DNA from 3 places in the Paenibacillus sp. FSL P4-0081 genome. Region 1 is predicted to be linked to each of the others. Evidence: riboswitches for the same ligand, from Rfam matches in the RefSeq annotation. Region 1 holds a riboswitch; each other region holds the start of a gene.

What was found. Region 1 has a riboswitch for cobalamin ahead of P40081_RS36185 (S-layer homology domain-containing protein). Riboswitches for the same ligand answer to the same signal wherever they lie in the genome.
Region 2: it holds a riboswitch for cobalamin, as region 1 does, so the genes downstream of both, P40081_RS02655 (anaerobic ribonucleoside triphosphate reductase) here and P40081_RS36185 (S-layer homology domain-containing protein) in region 1, are expected to answer to the same signal.
Region 3: it holds a riboswitch for cobalamin, as region 1 does, so the genes downstream of both, P40081_RS09815 (energy-coupling factor ABC transporter permease) here and P40081_RS36185 (S-layer homology domain-containing protein) in region 1, are expected to answer to the same signal.

What each region holds. Positions count from the first base shown of each region.
Region 1 is NZ_CP009280.1:1,235,931-1,240,090, reverse strand. It holds gene P40081_RS36185 (S-layer homology domain-containing protein) at 1-1,655, opposite strand, end outside; cobalamin riboswitch at 1,848-2,036, opposite strand; gene P40081_RS05300 (GAP1-N2 domain-containing protein) at 2,554-4,160, opposite strand, start outside.
Region 2 is NZ_CP009280.1:604,177-608,336, forward strand. It holds gene nrdG (anaerobic ribonucleoside-triphosphate reductase activating protein) at 1-14, opposite strand, end outside; gene P40081_RS02655 (anaerobic ribonucleoside triphosphate reductase) at 11-1,996, opposite strand; gene P40081_RS39675 (hypothetical protein) at 2,093-2,218, shown strand; cobalamin riboswitch at 2,335-2,565, opposite strand; gene P40081_RS02665 (MTH1187 family thiamine-binding protein) at 2,906-3,214, shown strand; gene P40081_RS02670 (sugar phosphate isomerase/epimerase family protein) at 3,265-4,044, shown strand; tRNA gene P40081_RS02675 (tRNA-Thr) at 4,129-4,160, shown strand, end outside.
Region 3 is NZ_CP009280.1:2,315,049-2,319,208, forward strand. It holds gene P40081_RS09805 (DUF6171 family protein) at 1-15, shown strand, start outside; gene P40081_RS09810 (ArsR/SmtB family transcription factor) at 121-1,062, opposite strand; cobalamin riboswitch at 1,225-1,420, shown strand; gene P40081_RS09815 (energy-coupling factor ABC transporter permease) at 1,695-2,459, shown strand; gene P40081_RS09820 (energy-coupling factor ABC transporter substrate-binding protein) at 2,459-2,755, shown strand; gene cbiQ (cobalt ECF transporter T component CbiQ) at 2,752-3,540, shown strand; gene P40081_RS09830 (energy-coupling factor ABC transporter ATP-binding protein) at 3,801-4,160, shown strand, end outside.

The DNA of each region.
Region 1 (4,160 bases):
GCCCAAGGCGAGATTGACTTCACATCGGTAAAAGCAGCACGGTCAGCCGCAGCAGAAGCCACGGTCAGCGGCTGCGAATAGCGGACTACCGCAGGTGTGCTGTCTTTGAGATATCCGGTAACGGTAATCGTATATTTATTCGCTGGCAGGCCGCCGGCAACAACAGCTGAACCCGCAGCATCCGTAACAGCAGTTTTACCGCCGATGGATACCTGAACCCCTGCGGCTGGCGAGGATACCGGGTCGGAAGTGAAGGTCGCTTCATTCCATACCCACTGCTTTTGAGTTACTTTTACAGTAATATCTTGTCCAGGCTGCGGCTGTGCAGGGGAGACCGTCACGGACTCTACCACCTGTGTGTTATCCCCGCCATAATAGACAAGCACGCGGTCATTCTCCGCAAGAAGGAAATCACCCATGCCTACACTTGGATAGATCCACGCTCCACCGCGGGCTACAACATACATCCACCCGTCATAGCCGCCAAAAGCACCCGCAGTTACGCCGCCGATTCCCGTCACGTAATTGCCAGCTTCATTGACCAGGGCCACCTTCTTCGCCGCCGCTGCCTTCTCCAGTGCTTGAAGTACATTTCCCGCATATACAGTGCCTTCTGCCAGGGTTCCGTTAGGGCTCTCAATGGCAACGGACACACTAACCTGAGGACTCTTCACAGGTGAATTGCTAAGATCATAGAGCTTGCTGCCTGTGCTGAAAAGCTTGTAAGCTACCAATGCTTCCAGTGCCTGCTCTGTCGAGAGCTGATTGTAGCTTCCCCCCGCTGTATGAGCGAACCCGCCATCTGCTGCACTATAGCTAAGAAGCTTACTGACAAGGTTTACATTGCCTACGGTATACTCCGCCCCTGCCGGGTCAATGCCAAAGGAGGACAGACCAATAATGGCTTGAGCGACACTCTCGCTGCTGTCACCATAGCCGCCGTTCTTGTCCTGTGCAGTCGCCAGCCAGGCTGCCGCCCGCTGTCCTGCGGTATTGACTGCCGGATCATCCTTATGTCCTGCCAGCACAGTAAGCACCATCGCCGTCATGTCCGGATCACTAGCCCCCGTAGTCAGAGTGAAGCCTCCGTCAGTGTTCTGCTTGGACAGGATCTCAGCCAGCAATTTAGCTGGGGTCCATTTCGCATTGTCAGGCATAGTATAAGTTCCGGAATCAAGCGCCAGCAGTACATAGGCTGCGTTGTTCAGCGTCTGGCCGGTAATTTTATCGTTATTGTAGAGCTTCTCAATCAGATTGTAGCCGGCAACATCCGCCGGATTCCCGCCAAGCGCCCTAACCGTAAGCGTAATCCGCGCATAGTCCGTAGCTCTGGCGTAGACACCCTTGGCTGCGGCTACTTTACTCTCAAGCGCCTTTAAATAACTATCCGGAACCTTATAGCCCGCCTGCGCTAGGCCGATGGCCTGCCAGTCGGACTGGACTCCGGCCTTCAGCACAAACTCCGAAGTGGCATAGACTGCCTCAGCTACGCTAACTGCTGTGCCTGAAGGTAGAGATGCCGCGTTATTCCCAGTGCTCGCAGCCGTCTCTGCAAAAGCCTGTCCCGCCGGAGCTACAGCCGCTCCCAGAACCGCGAACATCATGACAACGATCAGACCCAGCCGGATAAACTTGGATGATAAATTGTTCTTCATTGCTTGACCTCTTTCTGTGAATAGAATGGTATAGATGAATCCTGCGTCCTCCGCTGATGCGGGTGCAACATAAAGACCGCCCTGTACAGGGCGGCCGGGGAAGGATACAATACATGCAGCTGATATGAAGTTTCCCTCACACAGCCACTGCTTATATTTGCACCTGTTCCGCATTCTTACCCCCGAAGAATAGAAACAACAACGAAAAAGGCAGGTCTCCTGGCTTAAGCTTCATTGCTTCCCCCGCCTTCCCATCCTATTATCAGACAGTGGCTTCTCAGGAGTCGCTCCGCATTTACAGTGGCGGGACCGCACCGGACTTGCACCGGACTTCCCTTTTAAGCAGATTACAATCGTAGAACCGGCATGGGTATCTGTTGCATGACTACGCCTGTTTCTACGGAAATCCGCACCTTTTTCCAAAGCTTATTAAATTTGAATATTCACAAACAATCATATCTACTATTCCCCTGTATGTCTATAGACAAGCTGTTTCAATTATAGGCACAACCGGCCCCTTCCGCACAAAAAGTCCTGAACAACACTCGCCGCATTCTCCCGGCATATCATGCTGTTCAGGACTTAAATAGTGATGCTTCCGCTTCCGGCAAGAGCCGGCAGCTGGTTGATTGTATTATGTACAACAGAATGGGGATAAAAGGCGGCCATAATGCATTCTGCTGTATTTAATCCAATTGATTTTGGAATATACCCCTTATAAGCTCTAAAATCCGGATTCTAATGTACCCAATACAATAGAACGCATAATAGGGCTGATTATTCCTGATTTGAGTGGACAAAGTACAATGACCTCTCTGCCAGCTTACGCGGAAGCACCGTTGATGAAATGCCGGACTTCTCTTACATCCGGCTTCGCCCAATTCAGGCTCTCACCCAATCATTCCGCATCCGTGTCCGGGCTGGCGGAAGGAGTGGGGCCGGTGCCGGGTGTAGTCTCCGGAGTAGTGCTCGGGGTACTTCCCAGAATGCTCCCCGGACTAGCCTGTAGCTTCAGCGTATAGATGCCCGCAGTGATCACATCACCCGCGGCCAGCTTTGCGCCCGGCTCCAGCTCCACCGTCACTTCATATACGCGCGCAGGTGTTCCTGCGCCCGATGCACCCGTCGCCGGGGAGGCTTCGGCTTCATCAGAGCCGCCGCTATTTCCAGCGGCTGCATCTCCGCCGCCGTCAGTCCCCACGGCTTCATTTCCGGTCGCCCCGCCGTCAGTCCCGGCAGCTCCCTCATCAGAGCCGCCGTCATTTCCGGCGCCCGATGCACCCGCCGCCGGGGAGGCTTCGGCTTTATCAGAGCCGCCGCTATTTCCAGCGGCTGCATCCCCATTCGCGCCGCCGTCAACTCCGGCGGCCAGGCAACTGCTCGCAGTTGCTGCAACCTTGTAAGTGTCCACAACGTTATTACCGGACATCACGATGATCTCCGCCGGGTTAAAGGCGGAGCATTCCGCCACAGAGGCAAAGCTGAACACCAGCTTGACGCCTGCCTCCCCGCCACCTTCAGCCCCGCCAGCATTCCCACTGCCTTCTGTTCCGCCGCCTTCAGCCCCGCCAGCGTTCCCGGTACCTTCTGTTCCACCATTTCCGGTTCCTGTGGCTGTCCCGGCATCTGCCACACCACCAACCAGCCGTACAGAGACCGGGGCTTGCTCTTGCCCATCCGCACTGTGGATATCGCCCCGAATCGGGCTCACAGTCGGCTGCGGTGCAGCGGTATCCGCATCCGGCCGCAGCCAGCTGATGGCGATGACGGCTATGATCAGTACGATCCCAAGCACGCTGCCGGAGATCAGGATCTGAAATCGGCTGCGGCTGACCCACCGCGCCAGCGGCGAAGCCAGCTGGGAGCGGGCTTCATTGTAGACATTCTGCATGGCGGGCGTTGCGGCCGAGCTATAGCTTTTGCGGAAATCGCGGTTCTTGAACGCCTCGCGGTCGTTCTTCAGGAAATACTTCAGCACCGCCCGCCGGTAATTCGGCCACAGCTTCTTGCTCGAGATGGTGAACAGCCGGTTATGCTGCGACCAGGCCAGGAAACGGTAGACCGTTTCCTTATCATTGCCCGCTTTGCGCGCCACCAGCTCCAGCAGCGCATCGTAATCAAGCGGACCGCCCTCACGTTCACTGCTGTGGTAGAAGGCCAGCGGCAGCCGTTCGAACGGCTCGATGCTCCGCGACTCCTTCAGCCAGCGTCCTCCGAGCAGCTGTACATCATCCAGCTCCCGGGGAGACAGACCGGCGAAAATCTCCTCGTCCGGCTTCTCCTCCCCGAACCAGCGGTACGCAGCGCGCAGCGCATTCGCTTTACACTTAGCGATTGCATCCAGAGGCGGCTGCCAATCTGCCGTATCCCGGTAGCGCAGGAAGGAAATCTCCAGCAGCTGCTCCATCGTCAGCTCGTCCAGCGAGATCCGGTTCAGCAGGAAGCGGTCGGCAACGGTTCCCAGCTCCTGCAGCAGTGACAGCGCTTCAGCATGTACACCGCCGC
Region 2 (4,160 bases), 630 kb from region 1:
CCGCAGATGTTCATAGATGCTTAACGCGGTCCCGTACTTCGGCTTGCTTGGCGGCATTGAAGCGGGTCTGATAGTCGCCGGTCAGATATCCGGTTACCCGGCGCAGCCGGCGGATATGCGTTGTGTCTTCATGAGCGCCGCAGGATGGGCAATTCGTGCCGATTACACCTTCGTGGCCGCAGCCGGAGCAGCGGTCGATCGGGTGGTTGATGCTGAAATAGCTGATGTCCTGCTCCAGCGCGTATTTGATGATTTTGACGAATGCTGCAGGGTTGCTGCGGGCGTTGCCGTTCAGCTCTACATAAGAGATCGCTCCGGCGTTGCAATATTCATGGAATGGAGCTTCCAGGCTGATCTTCTTGGCTGCGCTCAGGTCGTAATAGACCGGAATGTGGAATGAATTCGTATAGTATTCACGGTCCGTTACACCCGGGATGGAACCGAGAACCTTGCGGTCTATCTTGGTGAATTTGCCGGAGAGACCTTCGGCAGGCGTAGCGAATAGAGTAATGTTCAGATCCAGCTCTTCGCTCTTGCGGTCGCAGTATTCACGCATGTGGCGGACAATAGCCACTGCCTTGGCATGGACCTCCATATCTTCGCCATGGTGTTTGCCGTACATAGCCTTCATGCACTCGGCCATACCGATGAAACCAAGGGACAGGCTGCCGTGCTTCAGCAGTTCACCTACGCTGTCTTCCGGTGCAAGCTGTTCGCCGCCTTCCCAGACGCCTTCACGCATCATGAAATCGGAGGCTTTGGCTTTCTGGGAGGCCTGAATGCGGAACCGGTGCAGCAGGCCGTCCAGCGCAACATCCATATAATGATTAAGATCTTCGAAGAAGCCTTCCTCGTCAGCGGCAAGGCGGCGGCCGGTTACTGTGCCGTAAGCCAGTCCAAGACGTACAAGGTTAAGCGTATTGAATGAAAGGTTGCCTTTGCCCGAGCAGTGATTACGTCCGAAGCGGTCGCCCAGAACACGTGTCCGGCAGCCCATCGTAGCAAATTCAGTATCCGGATCGGTTGGATCGTAGTACTGCATATTCAGCGGAGCATCCAGATTGGCGAAGTTCGGATACAGCCGGCGTGCAGAGCACTCTGCCGCTTTCAGGAACAGCTCATAGTTAGGATCACCAGGCTGCTGGTTGACACCCTGTTTGCATTTGAAGATCTGAATCGGGAACACCGGTGTTTCTCCGCTGCCAAGTCCGTTCATAGTAGCAGTTAAGAGGGAGCTAATCACCAGCTGGCCCTCCGGAGAGGTGCAGGTTCCGTAGTTGATGCTGGTAAAAGGAATCTGGCCGCCTGAGCGGCTGGACATGGTATTCAGGTTATGTACCATGCTCTCCGCAGCCTGAAGGGTTTCAATTTCTGTCTCTTTCAGGGCGAAACGGAAGGCACGCGGATACTTCTCTTCCAGATCGCTGCGGGTCATAGTGACCTCGCCGAGTGCTTCGCCGGCTGCACCTTCCTCGAAATATTCCATTCCTTTGCGGAACAGCTTAGCGAAGGATTTAGTGACATAAGGCGCCAGATCGTAATCCAGCTTGTTGGCGGATACGCCGCCGTACTGGGCATTCTGCTGGGACTGGAAAATAATCGCCACCAGCGACATAGCCGTCATAATCGAATTCGGAGGGCGGACGCTGCCGTTGCCGGTATTGAAGCCTTCGCGGAGAAGCCGTTCAAACGGGATGAAGATGCAGTTGGTTGTTCCAATGGCATATTGATCCAGGTCGTGTACATATACAACATTATCTTCAATAGCCTGCACGAGCTGTGGCGGCATCGTGAAATTGCGGGCGTACCACTTGGAATATTCACTGCCGAATTTGCTCATCTTGCCGGAGAAGCTCTCCCCGTTCAAGTTGGCGTTCTCGCGCAGCAGATCCAAATCCCGGCTGTCGATAATATCCCGTCCCAAATGAATAACTTCTTCCAAAAGAACTTCCTGTGCAGCTTGTCCTTCGTTATATCGTTTCTCCAGCAGCGTCATTGTATAGCTCTCTCCTCTCGGTATCGTAAGCGTGAAGCGTGTGCTCCATGACATCAGTAAAAAGGCATCTCCAGCCGGGAGGCGGGAAATGCCCGAATGCGTATTGCAAATATCCGAAACAGCGGACATTTGCCGGTGGTCTATGTGGAAAATACGAACGGGCACAGGGCTTGTCCTGTTCTGGAACCTGTTCTTGTACCTTCCGCAGAAGCCGATACCTGAGGACGATATTCTATCGTCCTCAGGTATCGGCAGCCTATTGCCCGATTAACGGAAAGGCTAACTCTGCTCGTGCAGGCCGCATGCGGGCACCTCGCCTGTTCCTCGCAGGAGTCTAACCGGTGCCACAGAAACAGGCAGGTCTCCTGGCTTCCGGCATGCCCTCCGGCGCCTTCCCGAGGGGCCTCGCAGCCCCCTAGTGGCTTGTTGTCGGAGGATGCTGCTCCAGCGGCGTCTGGCAGCTGGAACATCCGGTTACAGTGGCGGGACCGCAGCGGATTTGCACCGTGTTTCCCTATTAAGCTTCAACCCTAGCAAGAGGGCGAAACACCTGTTTCTACTATATTTTGTTGTTGTTAAATAAAAGTAACTCAATATATTGTGTTTGTAAACATTTTTTTGCGAATCCGCGCGGGGAGCGGGTTCCGCAGGTTTACTCACAGATGATCCACAGTTAGTCCACAGGTAATCCACAACTTTCCTGTGGATATGGCCTTAAATGAGTCATAAATTGTCCCAAAAGATGCCACAAAGACTCCATAAATAGAGTGCGTCTAATCCTAGTAGTTTTACTGGGGAGATAGTAATAGAGAGGGGGGGCTATGGGTATTTGTGGGAGCGGCGCTGAAGGGTTACAATTAAGGAGTAAGGACAGAACAGACTCATCAAACTTGCAGGAGGGATTTCATAATGGCGATTGGCGAAGTGACCGTTATTCCGATTGGCACTGGCAGTACCAGTCTCAGCAGCTATGTGGCCGATATGCAGCGTGTGCTGCAGACCGTGGAGGGGATTACCTATGAGCTTACTTCGATGGGGACTATTATTGAAGGACCGGTTGCACGGATTCTTGCTGCGGTAGAAGCGCTGCATGAGTCGCCGTTTACGTCAGGAGCACAGCGGGTTTCCACCTCGCTTAAGATTGATGACCGTCGTGACAAGCCTTCTACGAGCCGCAGCAAGCTGGAATCCGTGGAACGCAAGCTGCAAGGAGAGTAAAGAGTACCTGTAGTTGTAATCAGATTCAACCTATAAGGAGCGGATCTTTCATGGCAAAAGCCTCACAGCAGATCGGGATTCAAATGTACACACTGCGTGACCAGACGGAGCGCGATTTCCTGGGTACACTGGGCAAAGTTGCGGAGATGGGATATCAGGCGGTAGAATTCGCCGGTTATTTCGGCGTGTCTGCAGGAGAACTGCGCCGTACATTGGACCGGTTGGGTCTTGCTGCGCCTTCGGCGCATGTGGGCCTGGATTTCAGCAGTCTGGATAACATGGAACGGGCGTTAGCCAAAGAAATTGAATATGCGAAGGAACTTGGATTACAATATATGATCACCCCTTCGGCACCGCTTCCGCAGAACCCCTCAATGGAGGATGTGACGGCGGTGATTCCCTTCCTGGAGAAGGCCTCCGCGATGGTCCGTGCAGCAGGCCTGCAGTACGGGTATCACAACCATGATTATGAATTTGCAGAGGTAGACGGCAAAGCAGTCATCGATATATGGCTGGAACAGATTCCTGCGGAGCATATGTTTGCAGAGTTCGATCTGGGCTGGGTACACAGGGGCGGAGCACGTCCTATTGACTATGTCTCCCGTTATGCCGGCCGTGTTCCGCTGGTTCACATTAAGGATTTCGGGGCAAATAATGAAGAGACTGACCTCGGGAAAGGGCAGGTTGATTTCCGGAGCGTCTTCGACAAGGCAGAGGAGAGCGGGATTCTGTACTATATAGTAGAGCAAGAGGCTTATGCCGTGTCCTCGTTGGAAAGTGCTAAAGAGGCACTGGAATATTTCCGCGGGCTGGGGCTAATGCTGGACTAGGCAGCGCGAATGATCAAAAAAGGGTTGCGTTTTCTGCTGAAAGAGTTATAATATTTTTTGTTTGGCAGGCAGACTATCCTTTAAGCTGGTGTAGCTCAGGGGTAGAGCAACGCACT
Region 3 (4,160 bases), 1.1 Mb from region 1:
CCGGTGACTGGTTAAACTGCAAAGCTGTCCTGCAATACACCCGTAACCACAACAGCGGCAGCGGGGGACCTGAGCTTAAGGTCTCCCGCTGCCGCTGTTTGCTGCACCATCCTGTTTGGGTCATTCCGCCAGACTGGCACTTGCCGAAGCATCAACTGCATCTGTATAAAAGAGCTCAAACACAAGATCCTCGTTATAGTTGCCGAACCCCTTGCCGAATAAGGTAAGGCCGCCGATATGCTCCGCATCCTCTTCCACAGAGACCTTGAACGTCCACTGCTTATCACGGATACCGACCTGCTCCAGTGTAACCTCTGACAGCTTCTGACCGTCCATGAACGTGCCCGCCGGAGTAATCCTCAGCTGCTTAAGCAGTCCATATTGGTTGGTGAGCGCAGGCCACCAGGCAGGAGTGTATTTGCCCGGGCTGTCCCCGTAGTCGCCGGGGCTGGTCCAGAAACCGAGCCGCTGTCCGTTCAGTGTGAAGGTGATGTCGGAAGGCCAGTTATTATTGATGGACGGGGCTTCGGAGGCAATCTCCATCGTGATGACCAGCTCCTCAGGCTTCTGGCTGGACAGCAGGAAGTTCGGGATTTTATATTCCACGAATCCTTTGCCGAACCACAGGATGCCTGCATTCACCCGCTCCTGATCCCAGAAATACCGCGGATCGTCAAAGTTGCCGATTACCCGCTCGGTTGTAGATAATCCGCAGGTCGGTTCAATCTGGAAATCAGAGTAGTGGCCCACGGGTATTTCCTTACGGTAGCCTCTGCGCTGTGTTCTGGCTTGTCCAGGGAAAATAATCTCAGCACTCTCGGCGGCCAGTGTACAAATCTTCTGTAGTCCGCTGCGCCCGGGAGCCATGTGGCTGCGGATCAGTCCGGCAGCTTCCAGCTTGCGCACATGCATCGTCATAATGGCACTGCTGAGCTTCAGCGCCCCGGCCAGTTCCTTGACGTTCATAGGCTGTTCGGACAGGAGCCGCAGCATCTGCAGGCGCACAGCACTGGATAACGCTTCGTACACGGGTAAAGATTGGTCGGTTAGATCAAGTTTCATGCGCTGCCTCCACGTTCAGGTTATATAGTTAATAATTATATTACTCAAATGACATTCTTACAAGCAAATGAACGCTGCCTTACAAGCAAATGAATACTGCGCCTCGCAGCCGCTCCAATTTTATCACAGACATGCAGAGCCTGTTCCGCTATGATGTAGGATGGATTAGCGATGTAACAAGGTGCTCTTGCCGGATCAGGCAAGGGATAACAGGGAATCGGGTGCAAGTCCCGAGCGGTCCCGCCACTGTAAGGAAGAGCTGAACTTCATGATGTCACTCGGGGAGAACCCCGGGGAAGACGAAGGATATAGCGCCCGTATTCCAAGCCAGGAGACCTACCTTGATTACGCACACCACGACTCTACGCGGATAGGAGCGGTGTACGGATAGGTTAATGAGATGAAGCGATGTGCCTGCAGGACCGGAGGGAATCTTGAAGATCAAGATCAGAGCCGGTTCAATGTTATGCAGACACAGCGTTGAGCGGCCCATGCGGAGCGACCGGGTGCAGAACCCCTTGTTGGCGCACGGCAGTGCTCTCTATCGAATCATACCTGCGTACATACACTCCCACCCTGAAGGGCGGGAGTTTTTTGGGTTTGCTATATTAAAGAAACTTGGAGGCTGACAAATGAAGAAACGCGGATTTTGGAGTTTTGCGGCGCTGATTGCCGGATTTACAGTGTACTTTATGCTGAATGAACCGGGAACGGCCCAGGCTATGCACATTATGGAAGGGTTTCTGCCGGTAGGCTGGGCCGTGTTCTGGTGGGTGGCGTTCTTACCGTTCTTCATACTCGGGATTATCAGGCTTAGATCGATGACCAGGGAGAATCCGGAGCTGAAGCTGCTGCTCGGTCTGGCAGGGGCGTTCACCTTCGTCTTATCGGCGCTCAAAATGCCTTCCGTTACCGGAAGCAGCTCGCATCCTACAGGTACCGGACTTGGCGCAGTTATGCTGGGACCGTTGCCGATGGGCGTGATCGGCTCGATCGTGCTGTTGTTTCAGGCGCTGCTTCTGGCGCACGGGGGGATCACTACGCTGGGGGCGAATGCGTTCTCGATGGCGGTCGCGGGGCCTTTTGCCGGATATGCAGTCTATAAGCTGATGATGAAGCTGCCGGACCGCGAGAAGCTGGCCTTATTCTGTGCAGCGGCGGTTGCCGATCTGATGACTTATGTAGTGACTTCCTTCCAGCTTGCGGTGGCTTTTCCGGCTGCGGATGGCGGAGTCCTGGCGTCTTTTCTCAAATTCGGGGGGATCTTTGCCGTGACGCAGATTCCGCTGGCCATCAGCGAAGGGCTGCTGACCGTATTATTGTGGAACTGGCTGAAATCGTACAGTCCGAATGAAATGTCGCTCCTGAAACGTAAGGTCAAAGGGGGAAATGCATAATGAGCAATAAATGGAAAAATGGATTGATGCTGCTGGCTGTTGTCCTGCTGTGTGTCTTGCCGCTGCTGTTCGTGAGTGGTGATTTCGGCGGGGCCGATGATGCTGCCGAGGGTGTGATCACAGAGATTAACCCCGAATATGAACCCTGGTTCAAGCCGCTGACCGAGCTTCCGGGTGAGACGGAGAGTATGCTGTTCGCATTGCAGGCGGCGATTGGCGCCGGGGTGATCGGATATTCACTGGGGCTGCTGAAAGGGAAACAAGGCCAGGCGAAGCAGAACAGCATCAGCAAGTGATCAGACGAATTGATGTCCTTTCTTATAATAATGCCTTGAGGCAGCTGTCTCCCATGTGGAAAAGCTCGTTCGCGGCACTGATGTTCCTGCTCTCCTATACCGTGCATCCGGTGCTGCAGCTTGTGATTACGCTGTGGATGATGTCCTGGTGCATCCTGCATGCCAAAATTCCCTATCGCGCCTACGGGCTGTTGTTTGGCACGGCGCTGCTGTTCTATTGCCTTAGTGTACCGGCGCTGCTCGTGGAATTCGGCCACCCGGCTGCCGGGGAAGCTGGCATATTCCGGATTTCGGGGCCGCCTCTTCCGGTATATATCACGGCAGCAGGGCTGGAGCGGGCCGGTGAACTGCTGGCCAGAGTCTCGGCCTGCATGAGCTGCTTCTTCTTCCTAATGTTCACCACCCCGTTCAGCGAGCTTCTGCAGGTGCTGCGCAGGCTGCGTATGCCGCAGATTGTGCTGGAGCTGATGCTGATCATGTACCGCTTCCTGTTCCTGCTGAATGATGCGGCGCACGGGCTGATGCTGGCCCGGAGGCTGCGCGGCGGCCGCAGAGGGTATAAGGCCAGGCTGCGGGAGACTGCGGCCATGACCGCGGCCCTCTTCGGCAATACGATGCACCGTTATTACGGATTGTCGCAGGGGCTGCTGACCCGCGGGTTCACGGGGGAGATCATTCTGCCGCCGTATACCGCGCGGCCTGTGCCGCGGCGTTATGCGGTCCGGGCGTATGCCGGGATCGCTGTGCTGGCGCTGGCGCAGCTTTGGCTGTGGCTGCGGGGTTGAATTTAAGATTTTAGTGCAGGAAATCTGCTGGCTTTGTTGAAATCATGCCCAAAGTACAACAATTTCCCCGGAATATCGGATGTATTCCAAGATTGTTGTACAAAAGGCAGCATTTCACTTCATTTAGTTGGCTCTGAGGGAAGATTGTTGTATTCCATACAACAATCCCCCAGAAGGCCGGAGTATCCAGGATTCAAAGCTGTAAAACGTACAACATTTATCCGATACCGCTTTGCCAAATCACATTAGAGGAGTACGTCATGGACATGGAATATAGTCTGGCTTTTGACGGGGTGGTGTTTCATTACCCGGATACGAAGGAAGCCGCGCTGCGTGAACTAACCATCTCCATTCCCAAAGGCCGCAAAACGGCGGTGCTCGGCCACAATGGTTCGGGCAAATCGACCCTGTTCCTGCATGCTGTCGGCATTCTGCGTCCACAGAAGGGTACGGTTCAGCAGGGAGGCAGGACATTGTCCTATGCCAAAAAAGAGCTGGCCGCGCTGCGGCGCAGTGTGGGTCTTGTTTTTCAGGACCCGGAGCAGCAGCTCATATTGAGCACACCTCTGGAGGATGTGTCCTTCGGGCTGCGGGGAACGGGGATGGACGAAGCCGCAATA